Regions from separate parts of the Aeribacillus pallidus genome, predicted to be linked through region 2. Evidence: riboswitches for the same ligand, from Rfam matches in the RefSeq annotation. Region 2 holds a riboswitch; each other region holds the start of a gene.
What was found. Region 2 has a riboswitch for S-adenosylmethionine ahead of ABES52_RS11770 (ABC transporter permease). Riboswitches for the same ligand answer to the same signal wherever they lie in the genome.

Region 1 (2,207 bases), on a different contig from region 2:
TTTATCTGCAAGACCAGCTGCTACGATGTTTTTCGCTACGTAACGAGCAGCATATGCTGCAGAGCGGTCAACTTTTGTTGGGTCCTTACCAGAGAATGCACCACCGCCGTGACGAGCGTATCCACCGTACGTGTCAACAATAATTTTACGTCCTGTTAATCCAGCATCACCTTGAGGACCACCGATGACGAAACGTCCTGTTGGGTTGATGAAATATTTCGTATTTTCATCGATCAGTTCTTTTGGAACAACTGGCTCGATAACATATTCTTTAATATTACGTTGAATTTGATCTAAGCTAATTTCTGGGTGATGTTGTGTAGATACAACGATTGTATCAATTCGAACCGGTTTGTCATTTTCATCGTATTCAACCGTCACTTGCGTTTTTCCGTCTGGACGTAAGTATGGAAGAATTTCTTCTTTACGAACTTCTGTAAGACGACGAGCTAATTTGTGTGCAAGGGAAATTGGTAATGGCATTAATTCTTTCGTTTCGTTACATGCAAAACCAAACATTAACCCTTGGTCGCCCGCACCAATTGCTTCGATTTCTTCATCTGTCATTTGTCCTTCACGTGCTTCTAACGCTCTGTCAACACCCATTGCAATGTCAGGGGATTGTTCATCGATAGAAGTCAATACGGCACAAGTTTCCGCATCGAAACCATATTTCGCACGAGTGTAACCAATTTCTTTAACTGTTTCACGAACAATTTTTGGAATATCAACATACGTGGATGTTGTAATTTCTCCGCTTACAAGTACTAAACCAGTTGTTACAGAAGTTTCACATGCAACACGAGCATTTGGATCTTTTGCTAAAATAGCGTCAAGAATGGCGTCAGAAATTTGGTCACAAATCTTATCTGGATGACCTTCTGTAACAGATTCAGACGTAAAAAGACGACGTTTCTTTGTCATCTGATGGATCCTCCTTTGTTATGATTTTTTAAAAAAGCAGCAGCTCCCTCGAGTCATTGAACCAACGCATAAAACGGTAATGTAACATATGCACCTGTTCATTCATTGGTCCTTTCATGCCCGTATCTTTTACTGCTTCATCGTCACGGTACTCATTTCCCTTAGTAGTATGAAGTAAACCTATCATTTTTATCAATGTGAAAAGAAGTGGCGTTTGCATTAAAGGCACGATTCTTTGGCAAAATAAAAAAACCTTTCCTTTTTAAATATCTTCTAGAGGAAAGGTTGATTGTGTCATCATGCCTTTCACTCTTATCGTTCAAGGCCTCGCCTTGCAACAGGTTAGCACCTTTGCTCGGAATATGGGATAGTCTCGAAAATCCCATCTCCCTCAATGAGCAGGTTGCTGGGTTTCATAGGGCCTGTCCCTCCACCAGCTCGGGATAAGAGTATCCGTTCAAGGTAAAATCTTATCGTATTTTGTCAAAGCGTGTCAACAAAATTTTCATATTTTTATACAGCAAAATCATGCCAATGTGTGATTGCTTTGATGAACACTAAAATTGTCTGATTACTTTTGTAAAAGGTCCTTGTAATGATCATATTGTCCGTGAATTGTCTTCGTTTGTCCACAAAATGAACATTTTGTCCAAATGTCAACTATAGGATGTATGAGTCTATTCGCCTACTTTTTACAAAACAAGAGACAGTAGCTGCTACATTCCACATTCGTTCTAATATAATATAGAGTGTGACAAAAACAATACAAAATTCCCCTTACTGACAAAACAGAGACAGGAAATTGTGACAAAAAATAAAACATTTTAAAAAAATATTGTAAATAGTATAGATTATTTACATAAATGTGTTATACTGTTTTTAAGGAACAAAGGGGTTAACGATATATCATTATAAAATCACGAAAAGGAAGGGTTTCGCCGTATGAATTCTGTTAGTCTTTCGAACTTAAAAGAGTTGCTTACTGGTCAAAATGTTCGTGTTCAATTATCAGTTCCACGACTAGTGGAAAAAGTGTTAAGCCGTGGAGAAGGGGTCCTTTCTTCTACTGGAGCGGTTCGTGCAGAAACAGGAAAATATACAGGTCGGTCACCTAAAGACAAATTTATTGTCGAAGAACCTTCTGTTAAAGATAAAATTGATTGGGGTTCCGTAAACCAACCAATTTCACCAGAAGCATTTGATAAATTATATAATAAAGTTATTCAATACTTAAAGGAAAAGGACGAAATTTTTGTCTTCAAAGGATTTGCCGGAGCTGATGA
Region 2 (2,207 bases):
ATTTCTACTTCCGCTTCAAGACGCTTGATTTTCGTTTCAGGATCTTCTGGACGAGTTCTCGGTCTTCCTTTTCCTGGACCTTTTGCCTTCCCGCGTTTTTCCTCCAGACCTTTCATTCCTTCTTTGTCATAGTGTTCTACCCATCGACGTACCATGGTATGATCAATCCCTAACTCTTTAGCCACCGATTTGTAGCCCATGCCCTCTTTTTTATATAGATCCACAGCTTTCTTTTTAAACTTTACATCATATGTTTTTCGTATTTTCCCCATAGAAAAAATCCCCTCCATAGTAGACAGATTAATGTGCTTTCTTTTTTCTGTCTACTATAAGGGGATCATATCAGACAGCAGGGGGGGTTTTTATGCAAGCCTAACTAGGGTTTATTTTTTATTAAGACGATAACCCTCGATGATAAAAAGGAAATAAATCATAAAAGGCGAAATAATAATTAGCACTTGTTTAAGCCGAGGTTTAAATAAACGTTTGTTTAATTAAGAGGATCCAACCTGTTACGATCCCCAAATGGGCTTGACAGAAAAACGAAATAGTATGTATATTGTAAATATTATCAAATTGTTACGAAATTTATAAAATCATATATTTATTTGATTATTTGTTCAAGTGAATAACAAGATTGATTGTTTTTAAAACCAACTAAATATATAAGCATAATTTCTTATCTAGAGAGGTGGAGGGACTGGCCCGATGAATCCTCGGCAACAGATTCTGTATAGAATACTGTGCCAATTCCAGCAAGCAATACGCTTGGAAGATAGGAAAGGATGACAATGCTTCTTTGTGTATGTAAAGGATCATTCTCAGCCTCTTTCTATTTTCCAGAAAGAGGCTTTTTATTTTAACAAAGACTATTTCACTCTGAATCTAACAACAGATTTCAAAAGGGAGAACAAGAGCCATAAATTTGATTAAAGGAGGAGCTATATGGAAAGGGTTATACAATTTTGGGATTATATATTCGCTAATCAACAACAGATTATTTCGTTAACCTGGGAACATTTTCAGCTTGTTGGTTTGTCTTTAGTTATTGCTATTGCAATTGGTGTCCCCATAGGTGTTATGTTGACAACAAATGAAGAATTAGCAGAAACAGTCCTACAAGTTACAAATATGATTATGACCATTCCTAGCATTGCTCTTTTTGGATTAATGATGCCGATTCTCTCCTTGATTAACCAAGGAATTGGGTTTCTACCAGCTATTATCGCATTAGTTTTGTATTCACAGCTTCCTATTATTCGTAATACATACCTTGCAATAAAAAATGTGAATCCATATATTCGAGACGCAGCTATTGGATTGGGAATGACTAAAGTACAGCGGCTTTTAAAAGTGGAAATTCCAAACGCTCTTCCTATCATGTTAGCAGGTATTCGCACAGCGGTTGTATTAAATATTGGAATCGGGGCAATTGCTGCCTTTGTTGGAGCAGGTGGATTAGGAGTTCTTATTAATCAAGGAATATCCAGAACTCATCCAGATATGATTCTTGCCGGTAGTTTATTGATTTGTATCATATCACTAATTGCCGACAGCCTACTTGGATGGTTACAAAAACGATTTACCCCTATGAATTTACGAGATAAATAGAACAGTTATCGGAGGTACATACAATGATCGAATTTAAACATGTTTCCAAAATATATAACAAACATGTCACAGTTCTAAAAGACATTAACCTATCTGTACCTAGAGGAAAAATTGTTGTGTTACTAGGACCATCAGGGTGTGGGAAAACCACTTTACTCAGAATGGTGAATCGGCTTGTTTCTCTGTCAAAAGGAGAGATTTTTATTAACGGAAAAGAAATTCATCATTTTAATGAAATTGAACTTCGCCGGAAAATCGGTTATGTGATTCAACATCACGGCTTATTCCCAAATATGACGATTGAACAAAACGTGATGATTGTACCTACTTTATTAAGATGGAACAGCAAACAAAAACAGAAACGATTTAGTGAATTAATGGAATTGATTGGACTTGATCCCGATGAATATCGCAAAAGATATCCTCACCAATTATCAGGTGGGCAACAGCAGCGAATTGGTATTGCTCGAGCAATGGCAGCTGATCCACCAGTCATGTTAATGGATGAACCGTTTAGTGCACTAGATCCTGTCATACGTACTCACTTGCAAGATGAGTTTTTAAAAATTCAAAAACAAGTAAAGAAAACCATTTTG
Region 3 (2,207 bases), on a different contig from region 2:
GGATATATTTTCTTCTTATGGAAGTTTTCTGTTAAGAAAACGGACAGGGGATGAGGGTGTGGAACAATGGATTCAGTACATGATTGAACAAGCACTGACATATGAACATATCCGCAAGCTATTAGAGAATAAAAAATGGCGTATTTGTTTAAGTGAAAAAGAAAAAAGATGGAACCTTATGTTTCAACATGGTAACATTCGTTGGATAAAGGACGAAGGTGACCATTGCGATCTCCTTATTGAAGGGACAACGTCTGCTCTGTTGAAACTTGTACGGGGTGAAGAAATGCTTCAACAACTAATGAAAAAAAGGGAGATTCAAGTAAAAGGTTCGTACCGTGCGCTACTGTTTTTTGAATCATTTGCATGGCTTTTCGAAGTGAATACACAACAAATTTAGCACTAAAATTAATAAAATAAAAAATTTTTTGTTGACATCAGCTGTTACGAATTGTAAAATCGAATTCGTAATCAATTAGATGATATAACGCGTAGACGTTTTAATTGAATAAAGGAATGCGATTCTTCGCTCTTATCAAGAGAGGTGGAGGGATGTGCCCGATGAAACCCGGCAACCGTCAATCGATATTCACTCGATTGAAATGGTGCCAATTCACACAAGGCAACTTGTTTGCTTTGAGAGATGAGAGAAAGAATTGAGCTAGCACCTATGTACTAGTTTAAGTCTTTCTGCTCATCTAGCAGGAAGACTTTTTTGTTTCTATTGGTATGTTGGGAGCGGAGACAAAGATTGTCCCGCTTACGTTTTCATTTTAATTCTGATTAAATTGATAAGAATAATAGAATTTTAAAGAGGGTGACCTTCGATGATTACGATAGACAACGTCACGAAAACCTTTCCTGCTAAGACGGGTGATGTAACAGCACTGAAAGATGTGAGTTTAACTATTCAAGAAGGAGAAATATTCGGCATTATCGGGTACAGCGGAGCCGGTAAAAGTACATTGATTCGTCTACTTAATGGATTAGAAGTTCCGACCTCAGGAAAAGTGATTGTAGATGGACAAGAAATCTCCAAAATAAAAGGAGCAATTCTACGAAAGACAAGGCAACAGATTGGCATGGTATTTCAGCATTTTAATTTACTGTGGTCACGAACGGTAAAAGAAAACATCGCCTTCCCTTTAGAAATTGCAAAAATTCCGAAGCAAAAACGTGAAAAGCGCGTTCAAGAACTAATTCAATTAGTCGGTTTGGAAGGAAAAGAAGAGGCGTACCCTTCTCAATTAAGCGGTGGTCAAAAGCAGCGAGTTGGTATCGCCAGAGCATTAGCCAATAATCCAAAAGTTCTTTTATGTGATGAAGCGACGTCTGCCTTAGATCCAAAAACAACAGATTCAATTTTAGAATTGTTGAAATCCATTAATCAAAAATTTGGAATTACGATTGTGTTAATTACCCATGAGATGCATGTCATCCGAAAAATTTGTCATCGCGTAGCTGTCATGGAATACGGTTCGGTCGTTGAAGTCGGCTCTGTTCAAGAGGTGTTTAAACACCCGAAAGCAGAAGTCACAAAACGTTTTATCCAGCAAGAAGAAGCTGTGTTTGGGTCAGACAAACATCTCGACTTGTTCTTACCATTACGTGACAAAGAAGTATTAGTCAAGTTCAAGTTTGTTGGCGATTCGGTACAACAACCGATTATTTCCCAACTGGTGAGGCAATTTGCAATCGATGTGAACATCGTCCAAGGAAACGTGTCTCGTACGCAAGAGGGGTCACACGGCTGGCTCATTGTGTCGATGTATGGTGAAAAAGAAGACATTGATTTCGCTCTGGCATTTGTCAAAAAAGAAGGGGTGATTGTGGAGGTGCTAGCAAATGGTAGAGAAATGGCTTCCTAATGTGAATTGGGAAAAAATGTGGGAAGCAACGTACGAAACCATCTATATGACATCGATTTCTGTTCTCATTACGTTTATGTTAGGAATTGTGCTTGGTCTATTATTGTTCCTAACATCGAAAGGGAATATGTGGGAAAACAAAGTCGTTCATTGGCTTGTAAGTGCGTTTGTAAATATTTTCCGTTCCATCCCATTCATCATTTTAATTGTGCTTTTGGTTCCTTTTACCAAGTGGTTAATGGGTACCATTATTGGTGAAAAAGCAGCGCTTCCTGCGTTAATTATTGGTGCCGCACCCTTTTACGCGCGAATGGTGGAAATTGGCCTTCGGGAAATTGA
Region 4 (2,207 bases), on a different contig from region 2:
GTTTGTTGAATGTTCGTTGTCATGGCTACCACCTCTTTGGCACTTCTACTAGGATGGCTGATCCTTGGCCGCCCCCGCCGCAAAGTGTCGCAATTCCCTTTCCGCCGCCTCGCCGTTTTAATTCATGAACAAGCGTTAGCAGCAACCGGAACCCTGTGCCTCCTAAAGGATGGCCGATAGCAATCGCTCCGCCGTTGACATTTACTTTTTCATACGGAATCTTTAGTTTCTTGCAGCTGGCTATGACCACACTGGCAAAGGCCTCGTTAATTTCAAACAAGTCTATATCACGAACCGTAAGCCCCGTTTTCTCCAAGACTTTTTCAATTGCCTGGGCCGGTTTTAAATGGAGGCTCGTATCTGGACCAGCAATATCTGCCCAACCGATGATTCTTGCAAGCGGTGTGTAGCCAAGTTTTTCAGCTTGTGTCTCGCTTGCGACAATTCCAATACTTGCGCCATCTGACATTTGCGATGCGTTTCCAGCTGTAATCGTACCGTCTTCTGTAAAAACAGGACGGAGTTTCGCTAATCCTTCAATCGTGGTGTTCGGGCGAATACCTTCATCTTCTTTTATCCATTCTTCATGTGCGTATACAGGAGTGATTTCTTCCTGCAGCCGGCCCTCTTGTAACGCTTTGTATGCCCGTTGTTGTGAAAGGCATGCATATTCATCCTGTTCCTTTCGAGTGATTCCTAGTTCTTTGTTTTTCTTGTCAGTCAATACGCCCATTGATTCATTGGAGAGGGAGCACCACAAGCCGTCATTAATTAAAGTGTCCGTAAACTCTGCTTTTCCAAGCGGGACACTTTTTCGCAAGTTGGCAGTGTGCGGAGCGTTCGTCATCGAATCATAGCCCCCAACAATGAATAACTGCCCTTCCTGTAAAACAATCCGGCGCGTAGCATCCGAAACGGAAGCCAATCCGGCCAAACAAACATTATTGAGTGTAATAGCAGGTACCGAAAGATCCACTCCCGCTTCTACGGCCACTTTTCGCGCTGGATTTTGCCCTTCTCCAGCCTGGATGACTTGTGCAAGTAATACTCCATCTGCGTTTTTTCCTTCCGGAACCCGGCGAAGCAATTCTTTCACTGCAACGCTTCCTAGCTGTTTCGCTGATACATCGGCCAGTTTTCCTCGAAACTTTCCAAATGGCGTACGCACTCCCTCTAAAATAACCACAGTCATACCTTCTTCTCCTTTCCATTCACAGAATTAGTTTGTCATCCTTTTATGGTGTTTCACCTTATCAGACGGGGCATTTTTCAATTGCTTTTTATAAGCAATGAAAAAGCCCCTTTCATTCTGAAAGAGGCTTAAGGTATTACCAATTTGTTTCGCCTTATCTTTCAGAATGAAAAAACTCATTCTGCAGGAATTAGCACCGTTCCATAAAGGAGGTTGCCGGACGTCATCGGGCCTGTTCCCTCAGTCACTCTGGATAAGACTTTATTTCATTTGATTGAATTTTCTTGATAATCCGAATGTTATAACCTTTTTACTTTCATGTCAACTTTGATTTTTTACGAAAAAGATGTTGAGAACGTTTACATCGTTGTGGCTGTAAGAAAAAATTTTTTCGAAATCAACAGATTTAACCTATTAATCATCCAGTTCAAAGAAAAGACTTTTTTGATAAAAAGAGACATGTGGTTAACCTAAAAACCGCAGTAGGGATTCGAACATTTTTTCGAACCATTTTCCTGATTTATCAATATATTTTGCAAATTAATTCGATCGATTTTCCTGTTTTATCGATAGATTTCGCGAATGTTCAACAATCTTGCCCCCTACTAATGAAAGATTCCAGTAAAAAAAGCCTATCAAATACCTGATAGGCTCCCGTTACTTATGTTTAGTCTTCATCACATGTTCCGTGGATTCCTTTTTTGAGGAAACAAGCTCCGTTACCTATGTACCAAATCTTTAGGACATCGCTTTTAATTCGGATACCGTTTCATCCACAAATTCTGATATTTTGCGCAAATTCAATAGTAACTGTTCCTTGAACTCTTTAACAGTGGTGTTTTCGTTTAACACAATCTTTGTATTGGCAATTTGGTTTGAACCATTATAACATTTAATAGATTGATCGTTTAGCGATTTAATTTTTTCATGAATCATACGCTTCACTATTTCTCTCTGATAAAGATATTTCTCGCTACCTTCTGAATGATTAGCTATTTTTCGTTTTGGTAAGTAT

Region 1: linked by a shared signal. The riboswitch ahead of metK (methionine adenosyltransferase) and the one ahead of ABES52_RS11770 (ABC transporter permease) in region 2 are both predicted to bind S-adenosylmethionine.
Region 3: linked by a shared signal. The riboswitch ahead of ABES52_RS05425 (methionine ABC transporter ATP-binding protein) and the one ahead of ABES52_RS11770 (ABC transporter permease) in region 2 are both predicted to bind S-adenosylmethionine.
Region 4: linked by a shared signal. The riboswitch ahead of ABES52_RS14530 (acetyl-CoA C-acyltransferase) and the one ahead of ABES52_RS11770 (ABC transporter permease) in region 2 are both predicted to bind S-adenosylmethionine.

The regions. Positions count from the first base shown of each region.
Region 1 is NZ_JBCNBW010000003.1:1,284-3,490, reverse strand. Features, by position in the region: gene metK (methionine adenosyltransferase) at 1-924, opposite strand, end outside; SAM riboswitch class I at 1,234-1,374, opposite strand; gene pckA (phosphoenolpyruvate carboxykinase (ATP)) at 1,867-2,207, shown strand, end outside.
Region 2 is NZ_JBCNBW010000052.1:50,677-52,883, reverse strand. Features, by position in the region: partial or broken gene ABES52_RS11775 (transposase) at 1-272, opposite strand, end outside; SAM riboswitch class I at 677-782, shown strand; gene ABES52_RS11770 (ABC transporter permease) at 946-1,611, shown strand; gene ABES52_RS11765 (ABC transporter ATP-binding protein) at 1,635-2,207, shown strand, end outside.
Region 3 is NZ_JBCNBW010000021.1:72,484-74,690, forward strand. Features, by position in the region: gene ABES52_RS05420 (SCP2 sterol-binding domain-containing protein) at 59-400, shown strand; SAM riboswitch class I at 530-650, shown strand; gene ABES52_RS05425 (methionine ABC transporter ATP-binding protein) at 828-1,868, shown strand; gene ABES52_RS05430 (methionine ABC transporter permease) at 1,846-2,207, shown strand, end outside.
Region 4 is NZ_JBCNBW010000065.1:48,899-51,105, reverse strand. Features, by position in the region: gene ABES52_RS14535 (AMP-binding protein) at 1-23, opposite strand, end outside; gene ABES52_RS14530 (acetyl-CoA C-acyltransferase) at 26-1,192, opposite strand; SAM riboswitch class I at 1,344-1,452, opposite strand; gene ABES52_RS14525 (hypothetical protein) at 1,931-2,207, opposite strand, start outside.